DNA from 3 places in the Pseudoalteromonas tunicata genome. Region 3 is predicted to be linked to each of the others. Evidence: predicted binding sites of a transcription regulator. Region 3 holds the regulator's gene; each other region holds the start of a gene.
What was found. The regulator FliA, encoded in region 3, starts transcription of late flagellar genes. The targets are predictions, from matches to a motif close to CTAAAGNTNNNNNNNNNNNNGCCGATA.
Positions count from the first base shown of each region.

Region 1 (4,640 bases), 2.0 Mb from region 3:
GGTCTTGAAACCGCTGGGGGTATTATTCAAGCCTTACCTTTACTTGGTGATGCCCCTTTTTTGGTGATTAATGGCGATATATTCACCGATTATGATGTCAGTAGTTTAACTCAGTTACAGCTCGATGACGGCCACGCACATTTAGTTTTAGTCGAAAACCCATCGCATCATCCACAAGGTGATTTTGCCTTTGCGCAAGGTCATTTGGTTGCCAATAGTGAGCCTCGTTTCACCTTTGCTGGAATTGCGTTGTACCATCCTACTTTTTTTGCCGGCTTACCTGTAGATTTTCGCCCTTTAGCGCCATTACTTAGGGCTAAAATGGCCGAGCACAAAGTACATGGCGAACGGTATTTAGGAGTGTGGGTTGATGTGGGCACACCAGAACGGCTAGCCGAACTTAATATAATACAAGGACAACGTAATGTGGGGTAAGGTACTTGGCACTATTTTTGGCTTTTTGTTTGGCCGTTGGCTTGGGGCTATTTTAGGTTTTTATCTCGGCCATATGTTTGACCGTTCGATAAAACAAAATTTTGATAAAGTGGGGGGCTTTCAATCGCTGTTTAAAGGCGAAGAAGTGAGTGAACGCCAAGCGTTATTTTTTTATACCTGTTTTTCGGTAATGGGCCACATAGCTAAATCGAATGGTCGAGTGAGTGAAATTCATATCAAAGCCGCAGGTGTTTTTATGGATGAAATGCAACTGCAAGGCGAAAGTCGTCAAGAAGCGCAAGATGCATTTCGAGCTGGTAAAAGTAATGATTTTGCCTATAAAGAAACACTTGATGAATTTAAGCAGCGCTTTCGTGGTCGGTTTGATTTGTTGCAGTTATTTCTAGAAATTCAAATTCAAATGGCTTTTTGTGATGGCGTATTATCTGATAACGAAAAAGCGTTATTGCAGCAAGCAGCTAAAACCTTAGGGTTTTCAAGTAGTCATTTTGCATTTATTTTAAAACGTTATCAGGCTGAATTTAAGTTTAATCAACAGCGTCAGCAATTTCATGGCAAGTATAATAATCAGCAGCGTCAAACGAGCAATGCTCAATCAGCAATGGATCGCGAGCAAGCGCTTGCGGTGCTTGGTGTGAGCCAAGATGCGAATGCAGCTGAAATCAAAAAAGCATATCGTAAATTGATGGGACAACATCACCCTGATAAATTAGTATCACAAGGGTTACCGCAACATTTAATGGAAGTAGCGAAACGAAAAAGCCAAGATATTCAAGCTGCTTATGAGTATTTGAAAAAAAATCCTGCTTAGTTTTTGTGAAACTACAAGCCTGATTTAGTTAAAAAGCCATAAATTTCTTTTGTTAAACGAGCCTGTTGTTGCGGGCTTGTTTGACTGTTAAATAACTCGCGTTGGCGATAATTTAATTTATGTTCACGCGTTGCTATGATTTTTCGTTGAGACAGTGTCTCTTTTACTAAGCTGCTATCTGCGGTGCTGAAAATATCAAGCACGGGCGGTTTTACCTTGGCGAAATTTTGATTAAGTAATTCATTTTTAGCGCGATCAGGTAAATAGCTACTCAAAAAGATCAGCGCATCCACTTCTTCTTCGGGGGTTTTTGCAAAATAATCGACTAATAATGTTGAGGTTGCGCCTTGAGCAATTACGATAATAAACCCCGGATGGCCGAGGGCTGTTTGATACACAGCTTTAAAACGGCTCATAAGTTGTAACTGATATGCGTTGAGCGCATCGGAATCAAGTCGCTCAGCGTCAGGAGCATGAAAAAGGGTGTTATCAGCCTTTATTTCTTGTTGATAAAAAGCGATAGGATCAGGAATGTTCATGGCGTAACTTACCCAACCATATTGATTTAAGGTTTTGCGCAGCGAGTCTAGGCCATAATAATTATTTGCAGGTAATTGCCAGTCAGGCATTAAAATGACGATGCCTTTGGCCATAGCAGAAGTACGGTCGCGAAATAAAGTAGCAAATTCAGTTTCACCGGCAAGCACCATTTTAATTTCATCACCACGGTAATAATGAAATTGGTCTTGTTGGAAAATACTTTCAAGTGAGTCAGGTGCTTTTATCTCTAACGCCTGTGCAGCAAAAAGATTAAGACTCCAAATTAACAACAATAGGTATCGCACGCTCAATCCACCTTGATGGAACAATGATTCACTATCGGCCTAAAAAACAAAAAGTTGAGTTTTTTATCTACGTTTAGCTGCGCTAGCAGGTTCAAGAGTTTAGCTGCGTTAAAAAGGGCACGGTGCAGTAAACTCTAATGCTTGAGCTGTTACTGGGTGCGTAATTGCAAGCCACTCGGCATGTAATTGTAAGCGGCTGGCCATTTGAAATGCTTCAGGGTGAGCATAGAGCTTGTCTCCTAAAATAACATGGCCTTGCGATAACATGTGGACCCGAAGTTGATGTGAGCGCCCTGTAATAGGCGTTAACGCAACTCGTGTGGCATGTTCTTCGTAATTGAGCACTTGCCAATGAGTAAGTGACGGTTTGCCATATTCAAAGTTAACCATTTGTTTTGGACGGTTAGGCCAATCACAAATAAGGGGTAAATCAACAGAACCTGTTTCGGGCGTTAGTTTGCCAAATACACGAGCAATATAACGCTTTTGTGTTTTTCGGTCTTGAAATTGGCGGCTGACATGGCTGTGGGCAGCTTTGTTAAGTGCTAAACAAATAAGCCCAGATGTGGCCATATCGAGGCGATGCACGATTTTTGCGGTTGGAAATACTCGCTGGGCTCGTTTTTCAAGGCAGTCGGCATGTAATGGATCTTTGCCCGGCACAGTGAGCAAACCACTTGGTTTATTTAAGATTAAAAGGTCTTCATCTTGATAAATAATTTCAAGATATGGAGACATTGGGGGGGAGTAGTTTAGTAACAAGGCCGACCTCTCAGTTAGAAGTCGGCCATTTTAGTGAAATGCTTAGTGAGACACAACAATTAAACGGATAGCGTCTAATTTGAGCTGGGTTTTATCGATGTGTTGGGCTAAATCATTTTGCTGCTTCACAAAAAACCTAATTTCTTCCTCGCGGATATTTGGATTACATTGTTTGAGAGCGGTCAAACGAGCAACTTCATCAGCAAGCGCGACTTCCATATTCGCTTGTGCGCTTGTTTTGAGAGCTTGCATTTGTTGCTCTGCCAAACCTTGTGCTGTGGTAATTAAGCTATGAATTTGCGGTTGTAGTGCATTGACAAGTTTACTACCCGTTTGGCGACCAACAGCTGAAAGTTGTTGGTTAAATCCTTCAAAGCCGACATTCGCTGCAAGATTATTACCTGATTTATCGAGCAAAATACGAATCGGTGTTGGTGGTAAAAAACGACCAATTTGCAGCGAATTAGGTGCTGTTGCTTCGGCAATATAAATCAGCTCAACAAAAAAGGTGCCTGCAGGCAGCTTTTTGTTTTTCAGTAATGCCACTGAGCTTGAGCCAAAGTTATCATCGGCAATCAACTCCATCGCACCTTGTACCATAGGGTGATCCCATGAAATAAAGTGAATGTCTTCTTGCGCAAGTGCAGTTTCACGGTCAAAGGTAACCGTAATGCCATCGTCTTTTAAGCATGGGAATGACGGCACTAACATGTGCTCACTGGGGTGCAGTACAATGCTGTTTTCGCCTTTATCATCTTGATTGACACCAAATACGTCAAAAATCTTGATCATAAACATCGCCAAATGTGTTTCGTTATCACGAGCTGCAATGGCTTCAACTAATTGTTCAGCACGGCCTTGACCACTTGAATGTAGCTCTAACAAACGGTCGCGCCCTTGTTCCATTTTGTTTTTCAGCACTTTGTTTTGCTTTTCAACTTGCTCAAGTAATGGGTCGAGTTCGTCTTCATCACAATTGTGAGTCGCAATAAGTTCAAGTAATTCTTCTGAGAATTGCTGATACAGTAATTGGCCTGTGCTTGAGGTATGCTCAAAACCATTGATCCCTTCGTGATACCAGCGATACAAGACTTCTTGTGCGGTATTAGCAAAATATGGCACATGAATTTGCACATCTTCGGTTTGACCAATACGGTCTAAGCGGCCGATACGTTGCTCTAATAAATCGGGATTAAGTGGTAAATCAAACAATACTAAGGTATGGGCAAATTGGAAGTTACGTCCTTCAGAGCCAATTTCAGAACACAGTAAAACTTGAGCTGCATTATCTTCGCTGGCAAAAAATGCTGCTGCGCGGTCACGTTCAATAATGCTCATGCCTTCATGGAAAACGGCCGCTTTAATGGCTTCGCGTTCACGTAACTCTTGCTCAAGAGTTAAAGCTGTTTGTGCATGGGCGCAAATTACTAGTACTTTTTCGCGTTTTAACTCTAACAATTTATCAATCAGCCAATCGACTCGTGGGTCGAATTTAGCCCATGTAGCGCTACCGCCTTCAAATTCTTGATAAATTTGCTCAGGGAAAAGGGCGCGAAGCGCTCTTTTTTCGGCACTTGGTGATCCACCTAAGTTGCCCATCACTGACATAGCCGTTTGGTACTGTTTTGGCATGGTCATTGGGTGAGCACTGAGTTTTCGCTCTGGGAAACCACAAATGCCCGAACGGCTATTTCTAAATAAAATGCGACCTGTACCGTGGCGATCGAGTAGTTGAGATAATATTTCTTTACGTGCTTGTTCATCAC
Region 1 covers NZ_CP011032.1:872,440-877,079, forward strand. Annotated here, with positions in the region: gene murU (N-acetylmuramate alpha-1-phosphate uridylyltransferase MurU) at 1-435, shown strand, start outside; gene djlA (co-chaperone DjlA) at 425-1,267, shown strand; gene PTUN_RS04075 (DUF3530 family protein) at 1,279-2,112, opposite strand; gene rluA (bifunctional tRNA pseudouridine(32) synthase/23S rRNA pseudouridine(746) synthase RluA) at 2,221-2,874, opposite strand; gene rapA (RNA polymerase-associated protein RapA) at 2,917-4,640, opposite strand, start outside.
Region 1: PTUN_RS04075 (DUF3530 family protein) is a predicted target of FliA. The motif match lies at 2,145-2,171, and genes of this name have one in related genera.

Region 2 (4,640 bases), 1.9 Mb from region 3:
TGTGATTTTTTACTCTCACTCGCTCCTGCAAATTCAATCACTTCATCAACCAGTAATTGCCCCTCTCTATCTGGATCACCTGCATTAACAAGAATATCAGCTTGTTTAATTAGTTTTTTTAAAACAGTAAATTGCTTGCGAGTTTTAGGTTTTACAATCAATTGCCATTTTTGTGGCACTATCGGTAAATGGTGTGCGTCCCATTTTTTAAAAAGCGGATTGTAATGATCAGGCTCAGCTTGCTCTAGCAGATGACCAATGCACCAAGAAACAACATCACCATTGGCTGCCTTAATAAAACCATCCCCTTTTTGATGGGGTTTTGGCAATACATCTGCAATAGCACGCCCTAAAGAAGGTTTTTCAGCAATGTAGAGTTTCATAATTAACTTTAACAACTGTATAGATTAACAGTGATAATAATTATGAAAGAGCTAATTAGCTAGTTGTTTATTAGATTTTATGCGTGACGACAGTACTAAAAATAATGGTAAGAAACAGATAACAACCACAGCTAAGTTAATTAAAGGAAGTGTAGTTTTATAGATAGCATCTGAATATGAGAGATCCCATAAGTGCCGATCAAGCAACCTAAATATCTGTAAAATTGGAGAAAGTACTACAACGAGTTGACCTATAATGCTTTGCCAGAGGTAAAGCCTGTCTTTAATTGCAAAATAAGCAATACATCCCATCCATATAAGATCATTTATAGACCAGAAGATATATCTGTAAATAAAATCTATATCATATTCATACACAAGCGACTGAGTAAGAGAACCGTATAAAAAGAAAACAGCTGTTATTAAAGAGAAAAATGCTCCTTTTGAATCTCGAATAAAATATAAAAGAATAAAAGCCAAACATACTGAAATTGTTTGGCCATTATACAAATAATTAAGCAAACTGTTTATATCAAACATAAATGCTATTATTTTGAGTCTTTTTTCTTTGGTGGTGGCTCATCAGCACCACCGCCATTTGCTGGCATATAAGTATATTTATCTATTTTTTTCATTTCATTTATCCTTAAATAAAACTAAGACATTTACTTAGCGCCGTTAGTAAAACTTTTTTAGTTTGAAAAATCAATAAATAACTTACTTTTGTACATCTATTGGGTCTGACTCTTTCGCCTTACCTTGCATAATGGATATCTCAACCCGCCGATTACGCTTACGTGATTCGCTATCTTCATTTGGAACCAAAGGACGAGTATCTGCATGGCCAATTACTACCATGCGATTTTTATCAAATCCACTTACTTTTTGCATTTCACTGGCTACTGCTACCGAACGCTTTGCAGATAAGTCCCAATTATTAAAATACAATTCATTACTCACTTGATAATCATCGGTATGACCCGAGACAGTTATTTCACCAGGAACATCTTTAAGCAAATCGGCAATTTTTTGAATTATCGGCTTAAATTGTGGTTGTAAAAACGCACTTCCTGATGGAAAAGAGCCGTTCTCACGAATACGAATAATAATTTGCTGACCCAAGGACTCCAGCTCAATTGCCCCATCCTGAATTTGCTCTTCAAGTTGTTGGGCTATTTTTTTAACCAGTTCATTGACTTGCTCTTGATCGGCTGTTTTTTCAGAAGCCGCGGCCTCTGATTTTGCCGTACTTTGTGATTCCCCCCCACGCTTATTGCCACGTTGCTCTTGACGCCCACCGGCAGATTCTTCATCGCCGGCCTGAAACTCAAGCATTTGCTGAGTCATTTCAGAGGTTTGTTGCTGAATCGTTTCGATAGGTGAAGGGTCTGGTTTACCAGGCCTGAACTCCATTGCAATTACACTGGTCCCCTTGGGAATGTCTTTTACTTCTAATTTATTTTGCACACCAAACGCAAACTTCATTGAGCCTGCAATTTGTTTAAATTTCAGCACATCCATTTCAGACATGGCCAAAAGCAGTACAAAGAAACACATTAACAAAGACATTAGGTCAGCAAAGGTTCCCATCCAAGCAGGAAGCCCTGGAGGTGGACATTTACACTTAGCTTCCGACATACCTGCTACCCCTCAGTATCAACATTACGTTTTGATTCTGGTAGATAATTTTTCAATATACCTTCAATTACTTTAGGGTTTTGACCGTCTTGAATACCCAATACCGCATCTAATATTAAATTTTGATTTAATTCTTCTTCTTCTTTACGCAACTGTAATTTTGCAACGATTGGAATAGCCACTACATTCGCTAAAAAAGCACCATACAGTGTAGTTAACAAGGCTACCGCCATTGCAGGGCCGATAGCTTTTGGGTCATCCATGTTTGATAGCATGGCTACTAAGCCAATCAGGGTACCAATCATTCCCATTGCAGGCGCAACATCCCCTAACGCTTTAAACAAGGTAGAACCAGCATCATGACGGGTTGAGGTAAGAGTTATATCTTTTTGTAAAGTCTCTCGAACCACATCGGCATCGTGGCCATCAACCAACATATTGATACCCTTTTGCATAAACGAATTCGGAATTTCGGCTTCCTCTAAAGCCAAAAAACCACCTTTACGGGCAGAGTCGGCAAGTTCAACTGCTTTTTCGATTAACTCATCAGGGCTTTCGATTTTAAACATAAACGCTTTAGCGGCGACTTTTCCTATACCAAAAAACTGACCCATGGTGAAGTTAGATAAAACAACAAATAACGACCCACAAAACACAATCAATACTGAAGGGATATCAACGAACATCCCAAGGTCGCCACCTAAAATCATGGCCATAACAATGAAGCCTATTGCACCTAACATGCCTATTAACGTTGCTAAATCCACTGGCCCTCCAAGGGAAATCTATAAAAACTATTTAGTTAGCACAAAATTGTACTTATCATAAGGTCGTTTTACTATCGGCAAATCATAAAATAACTTAAATCTAACTATAGCGTTAATTTTATTTAGAAAGCATATTTTAAGCACCCGTTAAAACATAATTAGTGCTATTTTTATTAAGGGACTGAGATAAATTGAATTACATCGCGATTCCCCCTAGAATCCCCACTAACCTAACTCAATCCCATGAAATAACGACCTTATGGCAACTAAAAAACCAGAAAATTTAAGTTTTGAAGATGCAATGCATGAACTGAGCAGCATAGTAGCAGACATGGAAACAGGTAATCTCACACTTGAACAGTCGCTTAAACAATTCGAACGTGGTATCCAATTAGCACAAGTTTCATCAGCTAAATTGCAGCAAGCAGAACAAAAAGTCAGCATTTTGATGGGAAATGATCCACAGGCTGAATTAACTCATTTTGAACCGGCAGCCGAATAAGTGACCATAAAGAAACTCATTGTAGAAAATCAGTTACGAGTAGAGGGCGTGCTTGATACTTTATTAACGCAGCCGATGATTACTGACCAAACTTTATTAGCAGCATCGCGTTACAGTCTATTAAATGGTGGTAAGCGCATGCGCCCTTGCATGGTCTATGTAACAGGGGAAATATTCGGTGCCAATCCCGATGATTTAGATTTAGTCGCAGCAGCAATTGAGTGTATTCATAGCTATTCATTAGTACATGATGACTTACCTGCTATGGATGATGATGACTTACGCAGAGGTATGCCAACATGCCATATTGCATATGATGAAGCTACGGCGATATTAGCTGGCGACGCACTGCAAACCTTTGCTTTTGAGATATTATCTTCGAGCAAATTTAAAACAATCAACGCCCAGCAACAAGTTGCATTAATCGCAAATTTAGCAAGTGCATCAGGGCTTCGAGGTATGTGCGGCGGTCAAGCTTTAGATATTGCAGCAACTAATTGTGCTATAAACTTAACTCAATTAGAGCAAATTCATCAGTTAAAAACGGGAGCATTATTAACAAGTGCTATTTTAATGGGCGCTATTTGCGCGCCTAAAACGACACCTGAAATATTGCAAAACCTTAAAATATTTGGCGAAAATATTGGCTTAGCTTTTCAAGTGCAAGATGACATTCTTGATATTGAAGGCGACACCGCTGTTTTAGGCAAACCACAGGGATCAGATTTACAAGCCAATAAATCAACTTATCCATCCCTATTAGGACTTGAGCAAGCTAAATTAAAATCTCAGCAATTGTACGAAAATGCACTTAACGCATTAGCACAAATACCTGCAGATACCACACAGCTAGCACAATTGGCTGCGTATATCGTTTCTAGAGATCACTAATTATTGAATCGAATAGCCTAATTATGCCGTTTGGAACAACAAAATAAAAAGAACAAGCGCATTTTTAATGTATAATCGAGCCAGTAAAGTAAGGATAATCAATAAATATCATGACCGTTGATAATAGCAAGTATCCCTTATTGGGTTTAATCGATGAGCCAGCACAATTACGCGAGCTTCCACAAGAACGATTAGCAACTTTAAGTACTGAATTAAGAGAGTATTTACTTACTTCAGTATCACAAAGTAGCGGTCATCTTGCGTCTGGCCTTGGTACGGTGGAGCTCACCGTGGCGTTGCATTATGTCTACAATACGCCAGAAGATCGTCTAATTTGGGACGTGGGCCACCAAGCTTACCCGCATAAAATCTTAACCGGTCGTCGCGACCAAATGCATACCATACGTCAAAAAAATGGTTTACACCCATTTCCATACCGTGAAGAAAGCCAATACGATA
Region 2 covers NZ_CP011032.1:943,904-948,543, reverse strand. Annotated here, with positions in the region: gene PTUN_RS04385 (DNA topoisomerase III) at 1-383, opposite strand, end outside; gene PTUN_RS04380 (hypothetical protein) at 435-923, opposite strand; gene PTUN_RS04375 (flagellar motor protein MotB) at 1,101-2,021, opposite strand; gene pomA (flagellar motor protein PomA) at 2,027-2,788, opposite strand; gene xseB (exodeoxyribonuclease VII small subunit) at 3,048-3,290, shown strand; gene ispA ((2E,6E)-farnesyl diphosphate synthase) at 3,291-4,181, shown strand; gene dxs (1-deoxy-D-xylulose-5-phosphate synthase) at 4,292-4,640, shown strand, end outside.
Region 2: pomA (flagellar motor protein PomA) is a predicted target of FliA. The motif match lies at 2,861-2,887, and genes of this name have one in related genera.

Region 3 (4,640 bases):
ATTGAGAGAAAGCCTGCACCGCCTTTTACAGTATGAAAGCCTCGGAAAATAGCATTCAATAAATCAGTATTTTCGGGATTATTTTCTAATTCAACCAATTGTTCAGACAGGAGCTCTAAAATCTCTCCAGCCTCAACTAAAAAATCCTGCAGAATATCTTCATCAACTTCAAAGCTCATGCAGCTGTTCTCCCATTTAGAAGCCTAAGCTTGACAATAAGTCATCAACTTCATCTTGACCCGAAACCACATCATCTCGCTCAGCAGCATCAATAATTGGCCCTTCCGCAACTTGATCGAGTTCTTTGTTATGAACTTTAGTTGCCTCTATTTTTTTCTCTTCTACAGCTTTTTGACCTTCAACTGGTGAACCAAACACTGTCAACATAGAGATTAAACTATCTTCAACCTCTCTAACGAGCTCAATCACTCGGCGAATAACCTGCCCTGTTAAGTCTTGGTAATCTTGGGCCATAAGCACTTGCGTCATTAAACCATGCAATTGATCGGTATTAGATTGAGTGCTTTGGATAAAATCATCCAATTCTTTACACAGTAATTTAAACTCGCCTAATTGTAGGTCGCGTGACATCAAACGATCCCAAGAGGGCTTAAGCTTTGTGATATCATCACTTAATTTGTCAGCAAGTGGTAAACTGGCTTCAATCGCATCCATAGTCTTGTTAGCAGCTTGCTCAGTCATTTCCATGACATAATTTAATCGCTGCTTAGCATCTGGAATTGATTCTTTGGTTAATTCGGAAATTTTATCGTCAAATTGGAAATTTTTTAAAGAATCATGCAATTGCCGAGTTAACTTACCAACTTCAGCAAAGAGCTCTGATTGCCCCTCTGCTGTCAATTCCATTAAGAAATCATTAGCTTGTTCTTGTTCTCCTTGTTCGAGCAATGCAACAAGGTGCCTTGCTTGATCAAGGTTAATGTGAAGCGCAGCGTTGGCTGACATGAAGCTCTCCTTCCTGTTTAACCTAAACGCTCAAACACTTTATCCAGTTTTGTTTTCAACGTAGCTGCGGTAAATGGTTTAACAATGTAGCCGTTTACACCCGCTTGCGCTGCTGCAATAATTTGTTCTTTTTTCGCTTCTGCAGTAACCATTAAAACCGGTAAATGCTTTAATTTATCATCAGCACGAATTGCTCTTAATAAATCAATACCTTGCATACCTGGCATGTTCCAATCAGTTACCACAAAATCAAACTCTTGATTTTGCAGCATTGGTAATGCGGTGCTCCCGTCATCTGCCTCTTGAACATTAGTAAAGCCTAGGTCTCTTAGCAGATTCTTAATGATTCTTCTCATAGTTGAAAAATCATCTACCACAAGAATTTTCATGTTTTTATCCAAAACATCCTCCAGTGAGGTTTAAAACCAAATTCACAAAATACTTAATTAAATCCAGCCACTGATTTTAGCTTTGAGCTTAACCATTGCCTGACCATGTATCTGACTTACTCTTGATTCACTAACCTCAAGGATAAGTCCAATTTCTTTTAAATTCATTTCATCATTGTAATAAAGTGATAAAACGAGTGCGTCTCTCTCAGGTAGACTTTTTATTGCTTCAACCAACGAAAGATTGAATTTTTCTGTTTGTGTATGATTAAAAGGTGAATCAAAAGCGTGTACTTGATCGTCGCTATGCAACACATCTTCATCCACACCTAAATCTTCAATCCCAATAATCCTACCACTGTTTACATCATTAAGAATATCATGGTATTCATTAAGCGTAATATCAAGTTTTTCAGCAACTTCTACGTCTTTTACTTCTCGACCTAGCTCCGCTTCTAATTCTGCTGTAGCTTGAGCAACCATTCTGGCGTTTTTATGAACAGAACGAGGTACCCAATCGCCTTTACGAATCTCATCAAGCATCGCCCCACGGATACGGATCCCAGCATACGTTTCAAAGCTGGCACCTTTTGTACCATCAAAGTTTTTTGCTGCTTCAATCAAACCTATCATGCCTGATTGAGTTAGATCATCAAGCTGAACACTCGCAGGTAAACGAGCAAGCAGGTGATAAGCTATTCTTTTGACCAGAGAAACATGTCTTTCAATCAGGTTGGTCATCTGTTCAGCATTACTGTAGCCGGAAACTTTACTCACTCACTAGGCCTCAGCGATTTACTAATTTTTCGATGAAAAACTCCAAATGCCCTGAAGGTTGATTTGGAATAGGCCATTTTGCAGCTTTGGCTGCAAGTGTTTTAAATGCGATGGCTGCCGGTGATTTTGGAAATAAATCAACTATCGTTTTTTGCTTACGAATGGATTTACGCATATTTTCATCAAATGGCACAGTTGCCACTAATTCCAAAGCCACATCTAAAAAGCGATCGGTTACTTTTGATAGTTTTGCAAAAAGCTCCTGCCCTTCGCGTAAACTGCGCACCATATTGGCTACAATTTTGAATTTATAGACACCATGCTCACGACTTAAAATCTTTATTAATGCGTAGGCATCGGTAATAGAGGTTGGCTCGTCACAAACAACCACAAGTACATCTTGCGCTGCTCGGGAAAAACTCAATACCATATCCGAAATACCCGCTGCAGTATCAACAATTAATACATCGTAATCAGCATTGAGTTCACCAAAAGCACGAATAAGGCCAGCATGCTCAGCAGGAGATAACTCCACCATATTCTGTGAACCTGACGAGGCTGGTACAATCCGAATACCATGAGGTCCTTCAACTAAAATATCTTCAAGCTCACATTCACCAGATAATACGTGAGACAAGTTACGCTCCACTCGAAGTCCGAGCATAACGTCACAATTAGCAAGCCCTAAGTCAGCATCAAGGACAAGTACTCTTTGGCCTTGCTGTCCCATAGCGATTGCCATATTGAGCGAGACGTTAGTTTTACCTACGCCGCCTTTTCCGCCTGTCACTGCGATTACTTTCACAGCTTGATTTGTTTGATTCATTCTCCGCAGGCCACTTGCTTGATCTAAAACTGTATTAATCATACATCCCTACTGCATGAGACTCCAAGTTTGGATGTCTTTTAAATTGCGTGTTTGCACGTTTTGCGAACAGTTGTTCAGCCTTTTTTACTAATTTTTCTGCATTTGCCACACGAATATCCTCAGGAACTCGTTGACCATTAGTAAGATACCCTATTGGGAGGCGATTTTGAATCGCTATACTAATAATCTCTCCTAAACTTAGACATTCATCAAGTTTTGTGAATATACAACCACTTAGATGTACCTTTTTGAAGTGTTTTACTGTTTCTTGTAACACTTCATGCTGTGCTGTGGCACTGAGTACTAAATAGCTGCGAATATCCACTCTGGCATTTTTCATTAAGGTATTCAACTGCTCAGTTAAACGTAAGTCTCGTTGACTCATACCTGCTGTGTCAATTAATACTAGACGCTTATTTCTTAAATGATAAAGCATTTCTGCTAATTCGTTTGCGTCTTTTACTTGCTTAACTGGACAACCAATAATACGGCCATAAGTTGCAAGCTGCTCATAAGCCCCAATACGGTAAGTATCTGTTGTTATTAATGCTATTTTGTCAGCGCCAAATTTTTGAGCACCAAGAGCCGCAAGTTTTGCAACTGTGGTTGTTTTACCGACACCTGTTGGTCCAACTAACGCAAATACACCGCCGTTACGCAAAATTTCGTTGTTACTGGTATAAAGTTGGCTTTGTACCATTTCAAGCAAAGCTTGCCATGCTTTTTTCTCAGAAACATCATCAGGGATAAAGCAAGCCATTTGCTCTGCTACTTCGCTGCTAATGCCCATACCTTTTAAACGGTCGACCATATAGGCCTTCGTTGGATCTTTACGCGCTAAATCCTGTGACATTAAGCCTGATACTTGATGCTCGAGTAATTGACGAATAGCGAACATTTCATCTCGCATTGCTTTGATTTGAGCATCATTTCTAGGATCAGTTTTCGTTCTTAATTCACTGCTTTTTTCTGCTGCTTTTTTTGGTTCAGATACTAACTCGTCTTCCTCTGGGCCTTTATACCAATGCGATGTTGATACTTTTTGTTGTTTTTCTAACATGCTTGATAACGTGGAAGATTGAGGTTTAGTTGCTTGACGGTTAAGCAAGGCTTCTAAACTATCAGCCATTTTAGCTTCAGGCTCAGCTTGAGCCTGCATAGGACGCGGGCGTACAAACTGACTTTGCATGCCCTGTGCTTGTGTTGCTTCACGCTCTGAAAGTGGTGATCTGGCAGCATTATTTACACTGCTTTTTACTGGTGTTCTGTCGTAATCAACAGCAGCAACAATCTCAACGCCATTGGCCATTTTTTTGTTAGACATGATCACCGCATCTGCGCCAAGCTCTTCTTTTACTTCATTAAGAGCTGTGCGCATATCTTTGGCAAAAAACCGTTTAATTTTCATAAAAACCCCTTAATCCTGTCTATTGTTGACCTACAGAGCTGACAATCTTGATTTGCTTTTCATCTGGCACTTCTTGATAAGACATCACCCTTAATCCTGGTAATGTATGCTTAACAAAACGTGACAAGACTGTTCTAAGCATTCCTGACGTCAACAATATTGAAGGTTCGCCTGCCATTTCTTGATTCTGATGCGCTACAGTTAATGAATTCTGTAAGCGCTCAGCCAGTCC
Region 3 covers NZ_CP011032.1:2,869,127-2,873,766, forward strand. Annotated here, with positions in the region: gene PTUN_RS13050 (chemotaxis protein CheA) at 1-179, opposite strand, end outside; gene PTUN_RS13055 (protein phosphatase CheZ) at 196-966, opposite strand; gene cheY (chemotaxis response regulator CheY) at 984-1,367, opposite strand; gene PTUN_RS13065 (RNA polymerase sigma factor FliA) at 1,413-2,096, opposite strand; gene PTUN_RS13070 (MinD/ParA family ATP-binding protein) at 2,143-3,000, opposite strand; gene flhF (flagellar biosynthesis protein FlhF) at 2,993-4,408, opposite strand; gene flhA (flagellar biosynthesis protein FlhA) at 4,428-4,640, opposite strand, start outside.